DNA from 4 places in the Arthrobacter sp. Sr24 genome. Region 4 is predicted to be linked to each of the others. Evidence: riboswitches for the same ligand, from Rfam matches in the RefSeq annotation. Region 4 holds a riboswitch; each other region holds the start of a gene.
What was found. Region 4 has a riboswitch for S-adenosylmethionine ahead of ACX80D_RS02935 (aminotransferase class V-fold PLP-dependent enzyme). Riboswitches for the same ligand answer to the same signal wherever they lie in the genome.
Positions count from the first base shown of each region.

Region 1: another riboswitch for S-adenosylmethionine. It lies ahead of ACX80D_RS00710 (ABC transporter ATP-binding protein); the one in region 4 lies ahead of ACX80D_RS02935 (aminotransferase class V-fold PLP-dependent enzyme).
Region 2: another riboswitch for S-adenosylmethionine. It lies ahead of ACX80D_RS03540 (bifunctional o-acetylhomoserine/o-acetylserine sulfhydrylase); the one in region 4 lies ahead of ACX80D_RS02935 (aminotransferase class V-fold PLP-dependent enzyme).
Region 3: another riboswitch for S-adenosylmethionine. It lies ahead of ACX80D_RS06525 (hypothetical protein); the one in region 4 lies ahead of ACX80D_RS02935 (aminotransferase class V-fold PLP-dependent enzyme).

Region 1 is NZ_JBTNDB010000001.1:134,340-138,802, forward strand. Features, by position in the region: gene ACX80D_RS00700 (ABC transporter permease) at 1-500, opposite strand, end outside; gene ACX80D_RS00705 (aliphatic sulfonate ABC transporter substrate-binding protein) at 497-1,537, opposite strand; gene ACX80D_RS00710 (ABC transporter ATP-binding protein) at 1,603-2,448, opposite strand; SAM riboswitch class I at 2,455-2,568, opposite strand; gene ACX80D_RS00715 (CoA-binding protein) at 2,663-3,079, shown strand; gene ACX80D_RS00720 (hypothetical protein) at 3,192-3,404, shown strand; gene ACX80D_RS00725 (polysaccharide deacetylase family protein) at 3,441-4,067, shown strand; gene ACX80D_RS00730 (hypothetical protein) at 4,076-4,463, shown strand, end outside.
Region 2 is NZ_JBTNDB010000003.1:123,257-127,719, forward strand. Features, by position in the region: gene ACX80D_RS03535 (Tex family protein) at 1-1,416, shown strand, start outside; SAM riboswitch class IV at 1,575-1,691, shown strand; gene ACX80D_RS03540 (bifunctional o-acetylhomoserine/o-acetylserine sulfhydrylase) at 1,769-3,085, shown strand; gene metX (homoserine O-acetyltransferase MetX) at 3,138-4,298, shown strand; gene ACX80D_RS03550 (hypothetical protein) at 4,327-4,463, opposite strand, start outside.
Region 3 is NZ_JBTNDB010000006.1:153,697-158,159, reverse strand. Features, by position in the region: gene ACX80D_RS06540 (DUF2804 domain-containing protein) at 1-399, opposite strand, end outside; gene ACX80D_RS06535 (helix-turn-helix domain-containing protein) at 514-1,101, opposite strand; gene ACX80D_RS06530 (sodium:solute symporter family protein) at 1,322-2,845, shown strand; SAM riboswitch class IV at 2,933-3,043, shown strand; gene ACX80D_RS06525 (hypothetical protein) at 3,056-3,355, shown strand; gene ACX80D_RS06520 (biotin/lipoyl-containing protein) at 3,523-3,753, opposite strand; gene ACX80D_RS06515 (VIT1/CCC1 transporter family protein) at 4,201-4,463, shown strand, end outside.
Region 4 is NZ_JBTNDB010000002.1:210,725-215,187, forward strand. Features, by position in the region: gene ACX80D_RS02930 (Gfo/Idh/MocA family protein) at 1-950, shown strand, start outside; gene ACX80D_RS02935 (aminotransferase class V-fold PLP-dependent enzyme) at 887-2,299, opposite strand; SAM riboswitch class IV at 2,344-2,457, opposite strand; gene hisN (histidinol-phosphatase) at 2,616-3,431, opposite strand; gene rsgA (ribosome small subunit-dependent GTPase A) at 3,694-4,463, opposite strand, start outside.

The DNA.
Region 1 (4,463 bases), on a different contig from region 4:
TTATCCACATGGCGCAAGGCCAGAGACACCGTGGTGAACACCGGGAAGAAGGCCCCAATCACAATCAACGTGACCTTGGAGTCCTCACCAATCTTCATCCAGAGGATCAACAACGGTACCCATGCCAGGGACGGGACCGCCCGGAGCGCGCCGATGGTGGGCCCCAGCAAAACCTCGGCGACCTTTGAAAGTCCCACAAGAGCTCCCAAGGACACACCCAACACGGCTCCAGCCAAGAATCCAAGGAGCACTCGCTGCGTGGAGATGGCAATGTGGCCGAACAGTTCATTGCGGGCAATGAGCTCTGTCCCAGCCTCAAATACTGCTCGTGGCGAAGGCAGCTGAGCCGGCGAGAATATGCCTGCAGCGGTACTTAGGTGCCACGCCAGCAAAATGATGACCGGAAGAATCAGTCCCAAGCCCAGCTTGGCCCAGCCACCGGCGCCTCCAAGAGTTCGATGCAGGGGTGCTTGCGTTGGAGTGTCAAGCTTCAGTGTCATGCGGATTCCTTGATTGAATCAGGATTTGCCTTGAGGGCGAAGGAATCATCCAGCAGGGTTTCCAGGGCTGTGTCTACCTCGGCCTGAGTTTTGACATCGCCAAGCTCAACAAAGGTGGGGCCGATCTTGGCCAACACTGCGCGCTGCTTCTCGCCCGGGATTCCGGAGACATCCAAGTTGCTGCGCTCGAGAATCACAGTGGTGGCAACTGCTGGCTTCAGACCAGCAGCATCGGCCAGGATCTGAGCCGTTTCTTCCGGATTTGCCGCAGCCCAGACGCGGGCCTTTTCGTAGGCGTCCACCACGGTCTGTGCCAACTCAGGCTTTTCTTTCAGGAATGACTCGGTGGCGTTGAGGAATCCGTAAGTATTGAAATCAAGGTTCCGGTAGAAGAGCGTAGCGCCCTCCTGCTCGGCCGTGGCCATGATGGGGTCCAGGCCGGACCAAGCATTTACAGAACCGTTTGCTAGCGCAGCGCGACCGTCGGCGTGCTGTAGGTTCTCCACCGTCACGTCTTTGGTACTAAGACCGGCTTCCTCCAGTGCCTGGACCAAGAAGAAGTAGGGATCGGTGCCTTTGGTGGCGGCCACGGACTTGCCCTTAAGATCGGCAACTTTGGTGATGCCGGAATCCTTGTTGGTGACCAGTGCTGCCCACTCAGGCTGGGAGTAGAGCGAGATGGTTTTGATGGGGGAGCCGTTGGCCCGTGCCAGCAGCGCGGCGGAGCCAGCAGTGGAACCAACATCGATCGCTCCAGCACGCAGTGCCTCATTGGCCTTGTTGGAGCCGGCGGACTGCAGCCATTTCACGGTGACGTTCTTCGGCGCCAGAGTTGCCTCCAACCAGCCCTTTTCCTTGATGATCAAGCTGAGCGGGTTGTAGGTGGCGAAGTCGATGTTGAGAGTGTCAGAGCCGCCCGCTTTGCCAGCGGCGTTGGTTGCTGCGTCCTCACCGGCGCAGCCAGCCAGGGCCAGAGCGGAGACGGCGGCGGTGAAACCTAGGAAGGATCGGCGGTTGAAATGAGCTGAATTAGGCATAGTGGTCCTCAAAATGGGTGTGCTGATGAAAGAAAGAAAGAAAGAAGGTAACTAGAAAGAAGTGGCTAGTGGCCGTCGACGCCGAGGCTGCCAAGCAGTGAGCTGCGCAGTCCGGCCAGTTCTGTTGAAGCCCGGTCTCGGGGGCGTGCACCGGGCACATCCACGGTCCGCACAATGGTGCAACCGGGCTGGCCGGTGCCGTCGTCGCCGAGCAGGATGATGCGGTCAGCGAGCTGCAACGCCTCATCCACATCGTGGGTGACCAGCAGAACCGTGGTCGGTTCGGCTGAATGGATATCCAGCAGCAGATCCTGCATGGTGATTCTGGTCAGAGCATCTAGTGCACCAAAGGGTTCATCCAGTAAGAGAACACCGGGATTGCGGGCCAAAGCGCGGGCCAACGATGCCCGCTGGGCCATGCCGCCGGAGATTTCCCGGGGCCGGTGTCCAGCGAAGGATGAGAGGCCCACCAGTTCCAGCAGGTTTTCCACTACGTGGCGGCTGCGTGCTGAGTCTGCTCCGGATGGAACTCCGATCGCCACGTTGCTGGCGATCGATTTCCAAGGCAGGAGACGGGGTTCTTGGAAGGCTACGGCGCAGCGTGAGTCAATCCCGGATACTTCTGTTCCGTCAATGGTCACAGATCCGCTGCTGGGGGCGTCGAGCCCGGCAACGGCACGCAATAGGGTGGATTTTCCGCAGCCGGAAGGTCCTAGCAGGGCTACGATTTCCCCAGCCTGAATATCAAAGGAAACATCCCGGAGCACCGTGTGCGTTCCGCCCTTTGAACTGAAGGACCGGCCAAGTCCCTGAAAGGCAACCGGCATGGCCGCAGTGCCTTGGGGATCGGAAATTACCGCTGGCAAAAACACTGATTCGGCAGGTGCCGAGCGCGAAAGTAAAGCAGACATCACAACACTCCATCGTTCCTGGCGGTAGCACCCTGCCGGCGATGACTCCTCTTGCAGAGGCGTCAACCAGGGTTGCTGCGGCGTCAATGAGCCAGATCTCTCGGCCGCTCGGGATGGTCATCTCAAGACTAAGACGAAGTGGCGTGACGGCAGAAATCGGCAAGTGCGTCGAGTTCGCGAGGCGTAACAATCGGTGGGGGACTAGGCTCGTAACATGGCACACATCAATGATCCGCAGCTGATCCACCGGCTTCTGAGTACCCCCGGACGTTGGGCTGTGGTGGGCTTGTCCGGTAACCCGCTGCGTCCTGCTGTCAGTGTTTCCTTGTTCCTTCAGCAGCACCTGGGTCAGGAGATTATCCCGGTGAGTTTGAAGGGCGACGACGTCCATGGCGCCAAGGGATATAAGACCCTGGCTGAGGTCCCAGGCAGCATCGATGTGGTGGATTGCTTTGTGAACTCCGCCAAGGTGGGAGCCGTGGTTGACCAAGCCATAGCAGTAGGTGCCAAAGCGGTGTGGCTCCAACTGGGCGTTATTGACGAAGACGCGGCCCAGCGTGCCCAGGCTGCTGGTCTTGACGTGGTGATGAATACCTGCCCCAAGATTGAAGCTGCAAAACTTGGGCTCTAAGCGGCTCCAGCTGTGCCGCTAGCCGATCTCCGGAAACCAGAAACAGAAACCAGAAAAGCTACTTATTCCCCGCCACCTTGATCTGTCCCCTGGACCTGGACGTGGCCGTTGGGTGGCCTTATCGGTGCTGGTGCTCGCGATCGCCCTCGTGGCCACCGGACTGTGGTGGGCCAACACCAATAGTTCAGCGTTGCCGGCCGCTGTGGTAGTTGGCCCAGCCACCACTGAGCCGCCCATCGTTACTGTCGCTGCCTCAAGTACCCCAGTGGAAAGTGGGGCGGCCTCGAGTACGCAAGCTCCGGCGTCGGATATTCCCAGCAGCTAGCTTCCCAAGAACCCGCTCACCGGGAGGGTGGATACGTTGGAGGGGCTGGTGCCGGGCTGCGTGCCGCTGCCCATCGTAGACGGGCTGGCGCCGGTGCTGACCAAGGTGTCTACCGAGCAAAAAGTGGTGTTTTTGACGGTCGACGACGGTGCGATCAAGCGGGATTCGTTCCTGGCGTTACTGGAGAAAAATGGGATCAAGGCGTCGCTGTTTCTGGCTCACAATTATATTGCTGGAAGCTCAGACTTTTATAGAAAATACACTGCGGCCGGACACCTCATCGAGAACCACACCATGACCCACGATTTGGGATTTATCCAGCTCAGTTACGAACAGCAAAAGGCCGAAATTTGCGGTATGGCTGACTTTGAAGAGCAACAGTTTGGCCGCCGGCCGGTCTTCTTTCGCCCGCCCGGCGGCCCGTACACCCTGGCCACCCGGCGGGCTGTTGCGGCGTGCGGCATGAAGGTCATTGTGGCTTGGGAAAGCAAGGCCAATGCAGGCGGAATGGATTACCAAGTGGGCGCGGGGCTGCGGCCAGGGGATATCGTTTTGATGCATTTCAGGAAGGAATTCCCGGACGATCTCGCTGCATTCCTCAAAGCGCAAAAAGCGGCCGGACTCCAAGTGGTGCTGCTCGAAGACTATCTGGCCACACCGTAAGATCTGCTATGAAACAGAAGGAGTTGAAGCTGGTGGAAAACGAAGATCGCACCCTGCCTGGCACGGAAGTTCATACAGAATCCAGGGCGATCGTGCAGCTCCCGGTGTTGCTCGCGCTGGCTGATGGAGGAAAACTACGGGTCAGTGCAGCCACCCGGAAGCCCACGGCTGCCACCATGCGGTTGCTGGAAAAGGAGCTGCCCGGTGGGGACTTTTATGCCAATGAGGCCATTTCTAGTTTCGCTTGGCCACTGCTGCTGCAAGCCGGCGGACTGGCAGACGGTCCCAGAATGGCATTGACGCCGCGCGGCCACACAGCACTGTCCAAGGACCCTGCTTTGGTCTTGAAGGGACTGTGGGAACGGTGGCTCAAGGCAGGCATCATCGATGAGTTCA
Region 2 (4,463 bases), on a different contig from region 4:
GTGGTGGACGGCACGGGAAAGGTTGCCGCTACCGAGACCATCTATCCGCACGCACCGGCAAAGCGCTGGAATGAAGCCCTGGCAACCTTGGTCTCACTGAGCCAGCGGCATGACGTTGAGCTGATTGCCATTGGCAACGGGACGGCCAGTCGCGAGACCGACAAGCTGGCTGCTGAACTTGTGGCTGAACTCAAACGGCTCAATCCTGAGCGTTCGGTCACCAAGCTGGTGGTCTCCGAGGCCGGCGCTTCCGTGTATTCCGCCTCGGCGTTGGCGAGCGCCGAACTGCCCGGCATGGATGTCTCTCTGCGCGGTGCCGTCTCGATTGCGCGCCGCCTGCAGGACCCGCTGGCCGAGCTCGTCAAAATTGAGCCCAAGTCCATTGGCGTTGGCCAATACCAGCACGATCTCACCCCGGCCAAACTGGACCGTTCCCTAGATGCCGTGGTGGAAGACTGCGTCAATGCGGTGGGCGTGGATCTGAACACGGCCTCGCCAGCACTCTTGGCGAGGGTGGCCGGCGTCGGCCCTCTTTTGAGTGAGAACATTGTGGCTCACCGCAATGAGAACGGCCCCTTCAAGAAGCGCCGCGAGCTGCTTAAGGTGGCACGGCTGGGCCCGAAGGCGTTCGAACAATGCGCTGGATTCCTGCGGATTACCGGGGGAGCGGAGCCGCTGGACGCCTCTAGTGTGCACCCCGAAGCGTACGGAGTAGCGCGCAAAATTCTCGTCGCGGCCGGCGCTGGAGCGCATGAGATCGCCGGCGGAGTGGGGGCCGTGGCTTCGGTGAATCCGGCCGATTTTATTGAGGGAGAGTTCGGTCTGCCCACTGTCAGGGACATCATTGCCGAGCTGCAAAAGCCAGGGCGTGACCCGCGGCCGCGCTTTGAAACCGCCACGTTCACCGATGGCATCGAGAAGATCACGGATCTGCGCCCCGGCATGATTTTGGAAGGCACGGTCTCAAATGTGGCAGCGTTCGGCGCCTTCGTGGACATCGGTGTGCATCAGGACGGGCTGGTGCACGTCTCGGCCATGAGCAACAGCTTCGTGTCGGATCCGCACACGGTGGTTAAATCCGGCCAGGTGGTGCGCGTGAAGGTGCTGGAAGTGGCGCCCGAACGCAAACGAATTTCACTCACGCTGCGCTTGGACGATGAAGTGGGTGTCGGGGCCCACGCTAATTCCAAGGGTGCTGCTTCCAGAGGTTCCGGTTCCAGAGGTTCCGCCGAGGAGCCCACTAGGACGTCCGACGTCGGCTCCCGCACTTCCGGGCGTCCATCACCTTCGCGCCCGCAGCGCGCAGCTCAGCCTGGCGGGAATCAGAAGGGTGCGCAGCAGGGGCGGACAAGTGCTGCGCCGCAGGCCAATACAGCCATGGCCGAGGCGCTGCGGCGTGCGGGGTTGGGCAAGTAGCGCCCGGCACCACCGAAAGAAGAGGGTGAAAGTCGCTCATCGTTCACTAATTCATCCTCTGGCATCTTTTTGGCGGGTTTTCAAACAGATGTTCGCCAATAGTCATAAAGTCGTCATATTGTTGCGGGTTCGCGGGGGATCTTCCACACTGGAAGTTAGGTCATGAGTGTCAGCGAATAGCCCCGGCTTGCTGACCGGCAACCCTCCTTCCGCGGTGGGGTGCCCCGGGTGAAGACCTGGCATCGAACCATCCGGTTCCGGTGCAAGCGCGGGCCGTATCTGTTCAAGGCCCTTCCCGCAGTGCGCGGTGAAGGGCTTTTGCTGTAGGCCACTAGTGTGAAGGAACCCACCCATGAGTAACGGTTGGTCATTTGAAACCCGTCAGATCCATGTAGGTCAGGAGCCCGACGCCACCACAGGCGCCCGTGCACTCCCGATCTACCAGACCACATCCTTCGTGTTCCCTTCGGCCGAGAGTGCAGCAGCACGGTTCGCCCTAGCTGAGCTAGAGCCGATCTACACCCGTATTGGCAACCCCACCACGGACGCCGTCGAGCAGCGTGTAGCAAGTTTGGAAGGCGGTGTTGCCGCGCTCTTGCTCGCCTCCGGTCAGGCAGCTACCACCTTTGCCATCTTGAACCTCGCCGAAGCAGGCGACCACATCGTTTCCAGTCCTAGTGTTTATGGGGGCACATTCAACCTGCTGGCTCACACGCTGAAGAAGCTAGGCATTGAGGTCACTTTCGTCGATGATCCCGATAACCTGGATCAGTGGCGTGCAGCCGTTCGCCCGAACACCAAAGCCTTTTTCGGTGAGACGGTATCGAACCCGCGCCAGGACGTGTTGGACCTGGAAAACATCAGCGCTATTGCCCACGAGGCTGGCGTGCCGTTGATTGTGGACAACACCTTGGCCACCCCGTACTTGATCCGCCCCCTCGAATGGGGTGCCGATATTGTGATCCATTCGGCCACCAAATACCTCGGTGGGCACGGCACCGCCATTGGTGGCGTCATTGTGGATGGCGGCAAGTTCGATTTCGCGGCTAACCCGGAGAAGTTCCCCGGCTTCAACACCCCGGATGAGACCTACAACGGGCTGGTGTATGCCCGTGATTTGGGTGTGGGCAGTGCTCTCGGAGCCAACTTGGCCTACATCCTCAAGGCTCGTGTTCAGCTGCTGCGTGATCTGGGCTCGGCCATCTCGCCGTTCAACGCGTTCCTGATTGCTCAGGGCATCGAGACGCTGAGCTTGCGCATCGAGCGCCACGTCAGCAACGCCGTCACCGTCGCACAGTGGCTCGAGAGCAATGAAAACGTTGAGGCCGTCGCGTATGCCGGTATTCCCTCCAGCCCCTGGTTCGAGCGCGGACGCAAGTACAGCCCCAACGGCACCGGTGCCATCATCGCCTTCGACATTGTGGGCGGTGCCGAAGCTGGCAAGCGCTTTGTTGATGGCTTGGAACTGCACTCGCACGTTGCCAACTTAGGTGATGTCCGCTCCTTGGTCATTCACCCCGCTTCCACCACGCATGCTCAACTCTCGCCCGAGCAGCAGCTTGCCGCCGGTGTGCGCCCCGGGCTGGTTCGCCTCTCGGTCGGTTTGGAAAACGTCGCCGATATAATCGCCGATCTGGAAGCCGGATTCCGCGCCGCAAAATCGGCCTAATGCCATGGAACACGCGGTGGACAAAGTAGTGGACGATGCGGTGAATAAAGATATGTTGGGGCTTTCAGCCGCTGCCGCTGAACCCGTCGGCGAGGACTTCTGCGCAGCCGTGGGTCAGGGCGGTGGTGTGTTGCGCTCCATTGAGATCGGCGCACTGCCGCTGGAAGCTGGGGGCGAGCTGCCTTCCGTGACCATGGCTTTTGAATGCTGGGGCAAGCTAAATGCAGCCGGCGACAACGCCGTGCTGATCCAGCATGCCCTGACCGGCAGCACACATGTCAGCCGCGGTGATTCCGAGGAAGATGGCTGGTGGGAAGGCTTGGTGGGTCCCGGCGGGGTCATCGACACCAACAAGTACTTTGTGGTCTGCGCCAATATGATTGGTGGTTGCTATGGCACCACCGGTCCCTCCAGCATTGCCGCCGACGGCAAGCCTTATGGTTCCCGTTTTCCGTTCATCACCATCCGAGACTCCGTCCATGCAGAAGCGCTCCTAGCCGAGAAATTGGGTGTCACCGTCTGGTATGCCGTCATTGGCGGATCCATGGGCGGGGCGAGGGCCTTGGAATGGGCTGTTACTTACCCTGACCGTGTCCAGCGCTGCGCCGTGGTGGCTTCCTGCGCTGCCAGCACTGCCGAACAAATCGCCTTTGCCCAGGCTCAGGTGCTGGCCATCCGGCAGGACCCAGACTTCGCTGGCGGGGATTATTACGACGGCGCCGCCCCCACCACCGGGCTGGGGCTGGCCCGTCGCATTGCCCACATCACCTACCGCTCTGAGGCTGATATGGGTCACCGCTTTGGTCGAAAGGCACAGGACGACGGCGGCACCATCACTCATGTGCGCCTAGAACCCGCCACGGGTGGTCAGTTCGCGATCGAAAGCTATCTGGACCACCAAGCGCGCAAATTGGTGGGTCGCTTCGACGCCAATAGTTACATTGCGATCACCGAGGCGCTCATGAGCCACGACGTCACGCGTGGCCGCGGCACCTTGACTGAGGCGCTGGTAGTGACAGAGAAGGTCCAGTTCCTAGTTGCGGCGGTGAACAGCGACCGCTTGTATTTCCCGGCTCAGTCGCAGGAGCTGGCAGCGGCACTTCCCGGTGAGGTTGCGGTGGGAATCATTGATTCGAGCATCGGGCACGACGGCTTTCTGACAGAGGTCGCCGCAGTGGGTGCGCTCTTGGAAGACGCCTTTTTCGCGAAATAGCAATCCACTGTTTGAGGAGATATCGAGTTTAGAAGTTCTTGAAGATTGCTTCGCGGTGCACAGCGTACTGGTCCGCGGTCACTTGGCTATTGCGACGAGCAACATCCAGCGCATCGAGCTGACGCTTCAGCTCAGCCTCGGCGCGCATCCGCTCGTTGGCGAATC
Region 3 (4,463 bases), on a different contig from region 4:
TCCGCCGGGAACCTCGGCAATATCGATCTGCAATGTGGCCGCCTTAGCCCGCGCGGAGCCATCCCCCAACGACGCCGGCAACGTGGCACTTCCGCTCAAAATACCCGTCACGTTCGCGCTGACAGCTTCGCCGGTGGCCCTATTCAGCACCCACACTTCATGCACGGCGGCATAGTCCAGCGAGGACACTGTCATGGCCACAATGTGCGTGGGTGAGGTGATGGCCCAATACTCCCAGCGCTTATTACGTCCCCACCGCTGACGTCCGCGACCAATCCCTGAGGTGTCATGCAACGGCGTGCGCGTCCACCCCACGGCGGCTGGATTGAGCCTGCCATTGGGCAGAGTCAGTGCGACCCGGGACGTAATTTCGTGTTCAACCAGCATGCCCGCGCTCATCGGAATCCTTCGCTTTATAGTCAGGTGAAAGTGGAATCAGAGGATGCTGCACCGGCAACGCTCTAGCTTGCCAACCCGCCAGCTACCGAGCCACCGAGCTACCGAGCTACCGAGCTAGCCGCTACCGGATCCGGAAGCGGCCGGAACGAGAATCCACAGCGCCTCTACCGGATATGGTGTGCGGTTTTCCCAACTGTGCGGCTCACGGCCAGGAAAGGAGAGGGTGTCTCCCGCTTTCAGGTCGTAGGAATCCTGCGTCATGATGAGCGTCAATTCTCCGCTGATGATGTGCAGTACATCCACATCACAGTCCACGGCGTACAGCTCAGATTCTCCTCGACCAAAGGGTTCAATGCTGGCACCGAGGACCTGCAGCCGACGCTCCGAACGCGAGGTCAGGAGCCGCTCCACAATCCCTTCGCCACCCAAGGAGATGCGCGGACCCTCACCTTTAAGCGTCAAATGCGTTTCAGGGGCAGCAAATAAATCACCGATCGAGATTGAGAGCACCTGGCACATGGTGACTAGGGAAGCAACACTGGGAGACGTGAGGTCTCGTTCAACCCGACTCAAGAAGCCCTTCGTTAAGCCTGTAGCCTCAGCGACTTGCTCAATGGTTAGGCGCTGATCCTGGCGGGCCGCACGGATGCGCGAGCCAATAGCAACCGGCCCAAAACTGGGCTCTAGGGCTAACGCTTTCATGATGGCTCCTTACATAGCGATCCAAAGAATTCTAGCGGTACTTTGACTGTAACCACGATCACAGTTTATTCTAATAGACAACAAATGTTGCTCAACAGGCAATACCCGCTAGTGGGACCTTAGCTACGTAGCCTCTCGACTACTCTGTAGTCGCACGGAGTAGCCCAAATGCCACGGGCAGCACGGCTAGATCCCCAACTTTCGCACACTGGAGCCCTTCATGGACTTAAACATTGCCATAGTCGTCTTATATTTGGTGGCCATGCTGGCCTTTGGCTGGTGGGGTAAATCGCGAACCAAGAATAATAGCGACTATCTCGTTGCCGGAAGGCGCCTGGGCCCCTTCCTTTACACCGGCACCATGGCCGCGGTGGTCCTCGGCGGCGCTTCCACCGTTGGTGGGGTGGGGCTGGGCTATAAGTTCGGCATCTCCGGCATGTGGCTGGTGGTCGCGATCGGCGTCGGCGTACTGCTGCTGAGCCTGCTCTTCGCCCCAACATTGCAGAAATTGAAGATCTACACGGTCTCGCAAATGTTGAGCCTGCGCTACGGCGCCGAAGCAACCAAGATGTCCGGCATTGTCATGCTGGCGTACACCATCATGATCTCGGCAACCTCCACCGGCGCCTACGCCACCATCTTCATGGTGCTGTTCGGCCTAGACCGCTGGCTCGCCATTGCCATCGGCGGTGTGATCGTGCTGATTTACTCAACCATTGGCGGCATGTGGTCCATCACGCTGGCCGATCAGGTCCAGTTCGTCATTAAAACCGTGGGTATCTTCTTGCTCATGCTGCCCTTCACGTGGAACGCAGCTGGCGGACTCTCCGGCATCAAGGAACGCGTTGACGCCAGCTTCTTCCAGTGGGATGGCATCGGCGTGCAGACCATCATCACTTACTTTGTGGTCTACACCTTGGGCCTATTGATTGGCCAAGACATTTGGCAGCGCGTCTTCACAGCCCGCGATCCCCAGGTGGCTCGTTGGGGCGGCGCCACCGCTGGCATCTACTGCATCTTGTACGGCGTTGCCGGTGCCATGATCGGTATGGCCGCTTTTGTGGCGCTGCCTAACATCGATGTTGCAGGGCTGGGCAAGGACGTTGTCTACGCCGAGGTCGCCACTAACCTGCTGCCCATGGGGATCGGCGGCATTGTCATGGCAGCCGCCGTGGCCGCCATGATGTCCACTGCATCCGGTGCCCTTATTGCCGCCGCCACAGTAGCCCGCAAGGACGTTGTCCCTTTCGTGGCCAGCTGGTTCGGCAAGACCATCGACGCTTCCGACACCTCAAACCCCGAGCACGATGTCCGCGCCAACCGCTGGTACGTATTGATCTTGGGCGTCATGGTCATCGTGATCTCGATCGTGGTCAACGATGTGGTGTTCGCCCTGACCATCGCCTACGACATCCTGGTAGGCGGCCTCCTCGTCGCCATCATCGGCGGCCTGGTGTGGAAGCGCGGCACCGGCCTGGGCGCCGCTTGGTCCATGGCCGTGGGTTGCGCGCTGACCCTGGTCATGCTGGTCCTGTACGCCACGGGAACCATCCCCAGCGCCGACGGCATCTACGCCAACGAACCCATCTACGTCGGCCTCATCGCCTCGCTGCTGGTCTACGTTGTTGTCTCCCTACTGACCCCGGTCACCCCTGCGCACATCCGCAAGGGGTGGGATGACCGCCTCGCCGCGGCAGCCACGGACTCCAACCCGGATGAGGAAACCGCCACCTTGGCGAAGTAACCTTCTCAGAAGTACGACGGCGAGTGGTGACGTAATTTATTACGTCACCACCCGCCGTCGTACTTTAAAACAGTAGTATTGGGACAGCTTCAAGAGATGCGGCGCCAAGCTCCGACTGGCCGCACGCCAACCCCATGCTTCACGGGTGGTTCGGATGAGGAAGCGGCCCCCGGAAACCTCCGCGGGCAAGAGCAAGCAAAGGTCATCGCCATGTCTTCGAGCACCCCTGTCACGTCCCGTCAGCGTCAAAACGCGGGGAATCAACCTGCGAAATCCGCCGGAATCCCGGTACTGCCTGCAGTGGATGTGAACCGTGGTGCGGTCTCGTTTCAGACCCCCAACGGCTTCCACGACTACCAGACGCAGGAGCCGGAACAGCTCGCCACGGCCTTGACCCAGGCAGTGCGCCCGGCACGCTGGATTCCGGAACTGGGCACCTTGGTCATCACGGTGGCTCAGAATGGTGTGCGGGCCGGACGCAACGTGGGCTTCCGGCTCTCCACGTTCTGAGCTGGGGCGGGCGGCTCAGTTCGGGAGGAGTTGGGTGGGCCCACAACTCCCAGGGACCCGCACTAAGACGCGCCAGCGGCTCAGTTCGGGAGGAGTTGGGTGGGCCCACAACTCCCAGGGACCCGCACTAAGACGCGCCAGCGGCTCAGTTCGGGAGGAGTTGGGGACTATTCGATCGCGGCGATCACCGCACCCTGAGCCACCTCGTCCCCTTCGTCAACCCGGAGCTTGACGGTACCGGGAACGGGCGCGTAAATCTCGGCGTCGACCTTGTGAATCGAGACCTCGGCGATCAGCTGCTTTTCTGTGACCTGATCACCATCTTGGACATACCAAGTAGAGACAACGCCGGGCTCGCTAGCGTCCCCTGTCATCTTTGGGAAGAGCATTTCAGTCATGCGGCAACCGCCTTTCGGACAGCGGCCACAGTGCTTGCGGCCGTTGGCAACACAGCCTATTCCAGTTCCTCAGCGGACGGAATGGGCCCATAGGGCCGGGATCACCGGTTTCAGTGCTGACTCAGGTCCGAACCGGGTTGGGATCGTGCTCGGTGACGGCCGCATCGGGCTCCCTGGAGAGGCCTCAACTCTTAGGGCTAACCCATCACCTCAATCTGATTCTGCATTAGCAGCCTCCTGGCGGTGTTTTTGGCGGTCATTTCTCCCTTCTGATTTTCTTGACGCGACTTGTCTGTGGTCTTGATCTGACTGCCGATCAGTACTTTCTATGACCTCGTTCATAGTTACGATATTTTGCGGGCTACCTAAACTTTTTTCCGAGGACTACCGACCAAAAAACCGCGTGATTCCGCGCTACAGTGGTTGCTGACTTAGAGGAGTAAGACTGTGGCAGAGACTGCGCCGGACCGCGTGCCCACACCTGTAGAAATCAGGCGGTGGCGCCAATACTTGGCTGATGAGCGGGCCGAAGCGGCCGTGTACCGTGACCTTGCCAAGCGTCGAGAAGGCGAAGAGCAAGCAATTCTGCTGGCCCTGGCTGAGGCCGAGGGGCGCCATGAACGGCATTGGCTGGATCTCTTGGGTGAGCACGCAGGCGCTCCAGCCCGTCCCTCACTGCACAATCAGTTTTTGGGACTGCTGGCCCGGAG
Region 4 (4,463 bases):
TCTTAACGTCCTATTGGGACTCCGAGGAAGCCTCGGGCTTAGAGCAGCTGCTGGCTGACCCGGCGGTGGAGATCGTCTATATTGCCACTCCACATGTGCAGCATCACGCGGTAGCGCTCGCAGCTCTCAACGCCGGCAAGCATGTCCTCTGCGAGAAGCCCCTCACCATGGATGCGGCGCAGGCTCGGGAGCTTGCGGATCTGGCACGGGACCGCGGGTTGTTTCTCATGGAAGCTGTGTGGACACGGTTTCTCCCCAGCTTCCGCCGCGCCGTGGACATAGTGCGCGGGGGTGAAATCGGGCAGCCACGCTGGGCCCAGGCTGATTTGGGATTCGCGCCCGCCTATGACCCCACGTCCCGAATGTGGGATCCGGCCGCCGGTGGGGGAGCGTTACTGGACTTGGCGGTATACCCGCTGACCTGGGCTCTGGGCATGCTTGGCGAAGCCAACAGTATTCATGCCAGCGGCACCCTCACCCCCAACGGTGTGGATCTGCACAATGCACTCTCCCTGACCTACGACGGCGGCGGGCACGCGCACATCATCACCTCCATCGGAAGTGAATGCCCAAGCATCGTTACAGTTGGCGGCACAGAAGGCTGGTTACAGTCCTCCGGTCCTCTGTTCAATCCGGCTGAGCTCATTGTCCAGCCCCGTCAGGGCACACTACGCAAGGAAACCTTTGAAGTTGTTGGGAACGGCTTTAGCTACGAACTTCGTGAAGTGAGCCGCTGCCTGCAGGCCGGACTGCTTGAAAGCCCTTTCATGACTGTCCAAGAATCCGTGGACATGATGGGGTTGTTGGATGAGGCGCGCCTGCAAATGAACGTGCGCTATCCCAGTGACACCTTGGCTGCGCTAGCGTCTGGTGTGAGGGAGCTGGGTCAGTCCGTTGTGCAAGGGGCTGCCCCCGCTGTACCTGGGGTATTCGGAGCCCACTGCGGGTAGCTGCGATCATCGCTCGCCGGGACCCAGCGCCCGGCATCCACCACGTAATCCCAGCCCAGGCCCTCGCGCAACAACGCCGCCACTCCAGCGATCAATCGCCGGGAATCCTCAAGCCGGGAACCCACTCCAAAGCTGGCGCGTAGCGAACCGGCCGGCAAGCCCAGACGGTTCAGCAATGGGTGGGCACAGAATTTTCCGTCACGGACCCCAACGCCATGCTCGGCGGAGAGATAAGCGGCGACCAGTCCGGCGTCGTACCCGGTAACCGAGAAATTGACGACGCCGATGCTCCCGCACTCCGGGTGCGTGTGCGCGTCCTGGAACAGCGAGTGGACCGTGACGCCGTCGATCTCGTTGAGCCCTGCCACCAGATGGGTGCGCAGGCTCTGCTCGTGATGGTGCCAGTCATCGGGGTCCAAAGCGGACAGTACCGAGGCCGCTTTGGCGAGGGTTGCAGCGCCCAGCACGTTGGGAGTGCCGCCTTCGTGGCGGGCCGGGCCTTGCGCCCAAATGATCGATTCGAGCCGGACATCCTTCACAGCCCCGCCGCCAGCGAGGTGCGGGTGGCCAGCGTCGAGCCAATCAGGGCGACCCACCAGAACGCCCGCGCCGAAGGGGGCGTACAACTTGTGACCGGAGAAGGCCACGTAGTCAATTCCGGTATCGGCCAGGTTAATGCGGCGGTGTGGAGCCAGCTGGGCGGCATCAACCACGATCCGGGCACCATATTGGTGCGCAAGAGTGGCCAGTTCCGCGATGGGGAGCACCTCACCGGTGACATTGGAGGCGCCGGTGACAGCTAGGAGCAGCACGTTTCCGGCGCGGAGCTGCGTTTCCACGCGGGCCAGAGTGGATGCGATGGAACTGGCGGCCACTACGGAACGGTGGGGGAGTGCCTGCCAGGGCAGCAGGTTGGCGTGGTGTTCAATGTCCAGATACAGCACCTCGCCGTGGACGTTGGAACGGCCCTCGGCGTAGCCGCGCCGCTTCAGGAGCGATTCCACGCAGCCAGCCAAAAGGTTCAGCGAATCGGTGGTGTTGCGGGTGAAAATGACGGTGTCATCCGCCCGGGCGCCAACAAACTGGGCCACGATTTTGCGGGCATTTTCATACACCGAGGTGCTCACTTGCGAGGCGAAGCCGGCCCCGCGGTGAACGCTCGCGTAATACGGCAAAACCTCGTTCAGATGCACTGCCACTTCTTCAACGGCCGGGGCCGACGCTGCGTAGTCAAGGTTTGCGTACCGCACCTGCCCGCCCTGGATTAGCGGAGCGGCCAGGTCCTGACCCACCACGGGTAACAGGGGCGCGTCGGCAAGTTGGATGTGGTCCAAGACGGCAGAGCTCATGAGAAATTCCTTTTACACCTTGGGACCTTTTGGGGGTGCCAAGAAGTCCGCGCTTGCCAGAGCCGAACGGCTTTGGCCAGGTCGTCACCCGGGGCACCCCGCCGCGAAAGGAGGGTTGCCGGCCAGCAAACCGGGGTTTAGCGCTGGCACTCGTGACCTATGCCCCAAAGAGTAGCCCAAGATTTTTACTGGTGCATCTATTACGTTTCGTTTCTCTTAGCTTGGCTACCACGGCGGCAGGGGAGAAAAAGAACGACGGCGGGAGGCCGCCGTCGTTCTTAACTCATCTGTGCTTCTTGCTGGGAAGGGGTGGGGACTAACCCAGCAGGTCATCCCAATTCGGGTTCAGACGCCGCAGAACTTCCGTGTGCAAGATGGAATTGGTGGCCAATGCGTTGCCGCCGAAGGGGCCTTCGGCGCCTTCGAGTGAGGTGAAGCGGCCGCCGGCTTCCTGCACGATCGGGACCAGAGCCGCCATGTCGTAAAGGTTTAATTCGGGTTCGCAGGCAATGTCGACGCTGCCCTCGGCAACCATGCAGTACGACCAGAAATCGCCGTAGGCCCGAGTGCGCCAGACATCGTCGGTGAGGGAGATGAACTCGTCGCGGTTGCCGCGCTCCTTCCAGCCGGTGAGCGATGAATAGGATAGCGAGGCGTCTTTGAGCTCGGCGACATTGGAGACGCGGATGCGGGTGGCTGCTGCGAGGGATTTGCCCATGTACGCGCCTGTTCCCTGTGCCGCCCACCAACGTTTGCCCAGGGCAGGTGCGCTGACTAGCCCAACGACGGGAACGCCGTCGTCCACCAGTGCGATTAGCGTGGCCCAAACAGGAACGCCACGGACAAAGTTCTTGGTCCCGTCGATGGGGTCGATGATCCAGCGGCGCGAACCGTGGCCACTGCTGCCGAACTCCTCGCCCAGCACGGCATCACGCGGGCGGACCCGGGACAGCTGGCCACGAATAGACTCCTCGGCGGCCTTGTCGGCATCGGTGACAGGGGTCAGGTCCGGCTTGGTCTCAATGGCCAAATCCAGCGCCTTGAAGCGGGACATGGTCAGGGAATCCACGCTGTCTGCCAGCACGTGGGCCAGGCGGAGGTCATCGTTGTACGTCTGGGGTGGGGTCATCATACGTTTACGCTATCGCGGTTTAGTTCTAATCCCTGCCATGACGCCACTTTCAGGGACGTATACGCACCACTGGACTCCAGTGGCGCGTATAGCCACCGGCGCCCTGCACGCATACGCACCACTCGAGGTGAGTGGTGCGTCTAGGTGCTCATACGCACCACTTGGCCTCAGTGGTGCGTATGAGTGCGGAGCGGGCGTGCAGAGGGGGTGAATCAGGCCAGGTTAATCAAGCCAAACCGCCAGGATGCGGGATTACCGGGTCCTACTCGATGATGCCCAGTTCCTTCTCGGCGGCCCGGCCTTCGGTGCGGTCGCTGGTGCCCAGGAGGCGGCGCAACGAGGCAAGCCGAGCCGGTCCGGATGCACCAGCGTGCCCGGCGGCAACGTAAGTGTCTACACCGCAGTTGACCGCGGCAGTGTCGTGCTTGCAGCCGCGTTCGCAATCATCGGTGCCGGGCTGCAGATCGGGGAAGGCCTGCAAGATCCTGTCGGGATCAACGTGGGCCAGACCGAAGGAGCGGATACCGGGGGTGTCAATGATCCACGAGCCGGGCTGGGAATCCTGCAGCTTCAGTGCCAGTGCCGAGGAGGAGGTGTGGCGTCCCCGGCCGGTGACGGCATTGACGCCGCCCGTGGCACGCTGCGATCCGGTCAGGGCGTTGACCATGGTGGACTTGCCCACTCCGGAGTGGCCCACTAGAACGCTGACCTTGCCGTCCAAATAGCCATGGAGCTGTTCTACGGCGCCGCCGGCCAAGAGGGCTGAATCGCCGTCATCACTGCGGGCGTCGATACCGGAGGCGCCATCTGCAGCAGTTCGGCTGATGATGACTGTCATGTCCAGGTGTTCGTAGTTGGCCAGCAGTTCGGTCGGGTCCTTGATGTCGGTCTTGGTGATCAACAACAGTGGCGCGATGCCGGAATCGTAAGCGGCCACGAGCGCGCGGTCGATGAAGCCGGTGCGCGGTTCCGGGTTGGCGGCGGCCACCACAATAACCAATTGGTCTGCGTTGGCTACGACGGCCCGCTCCA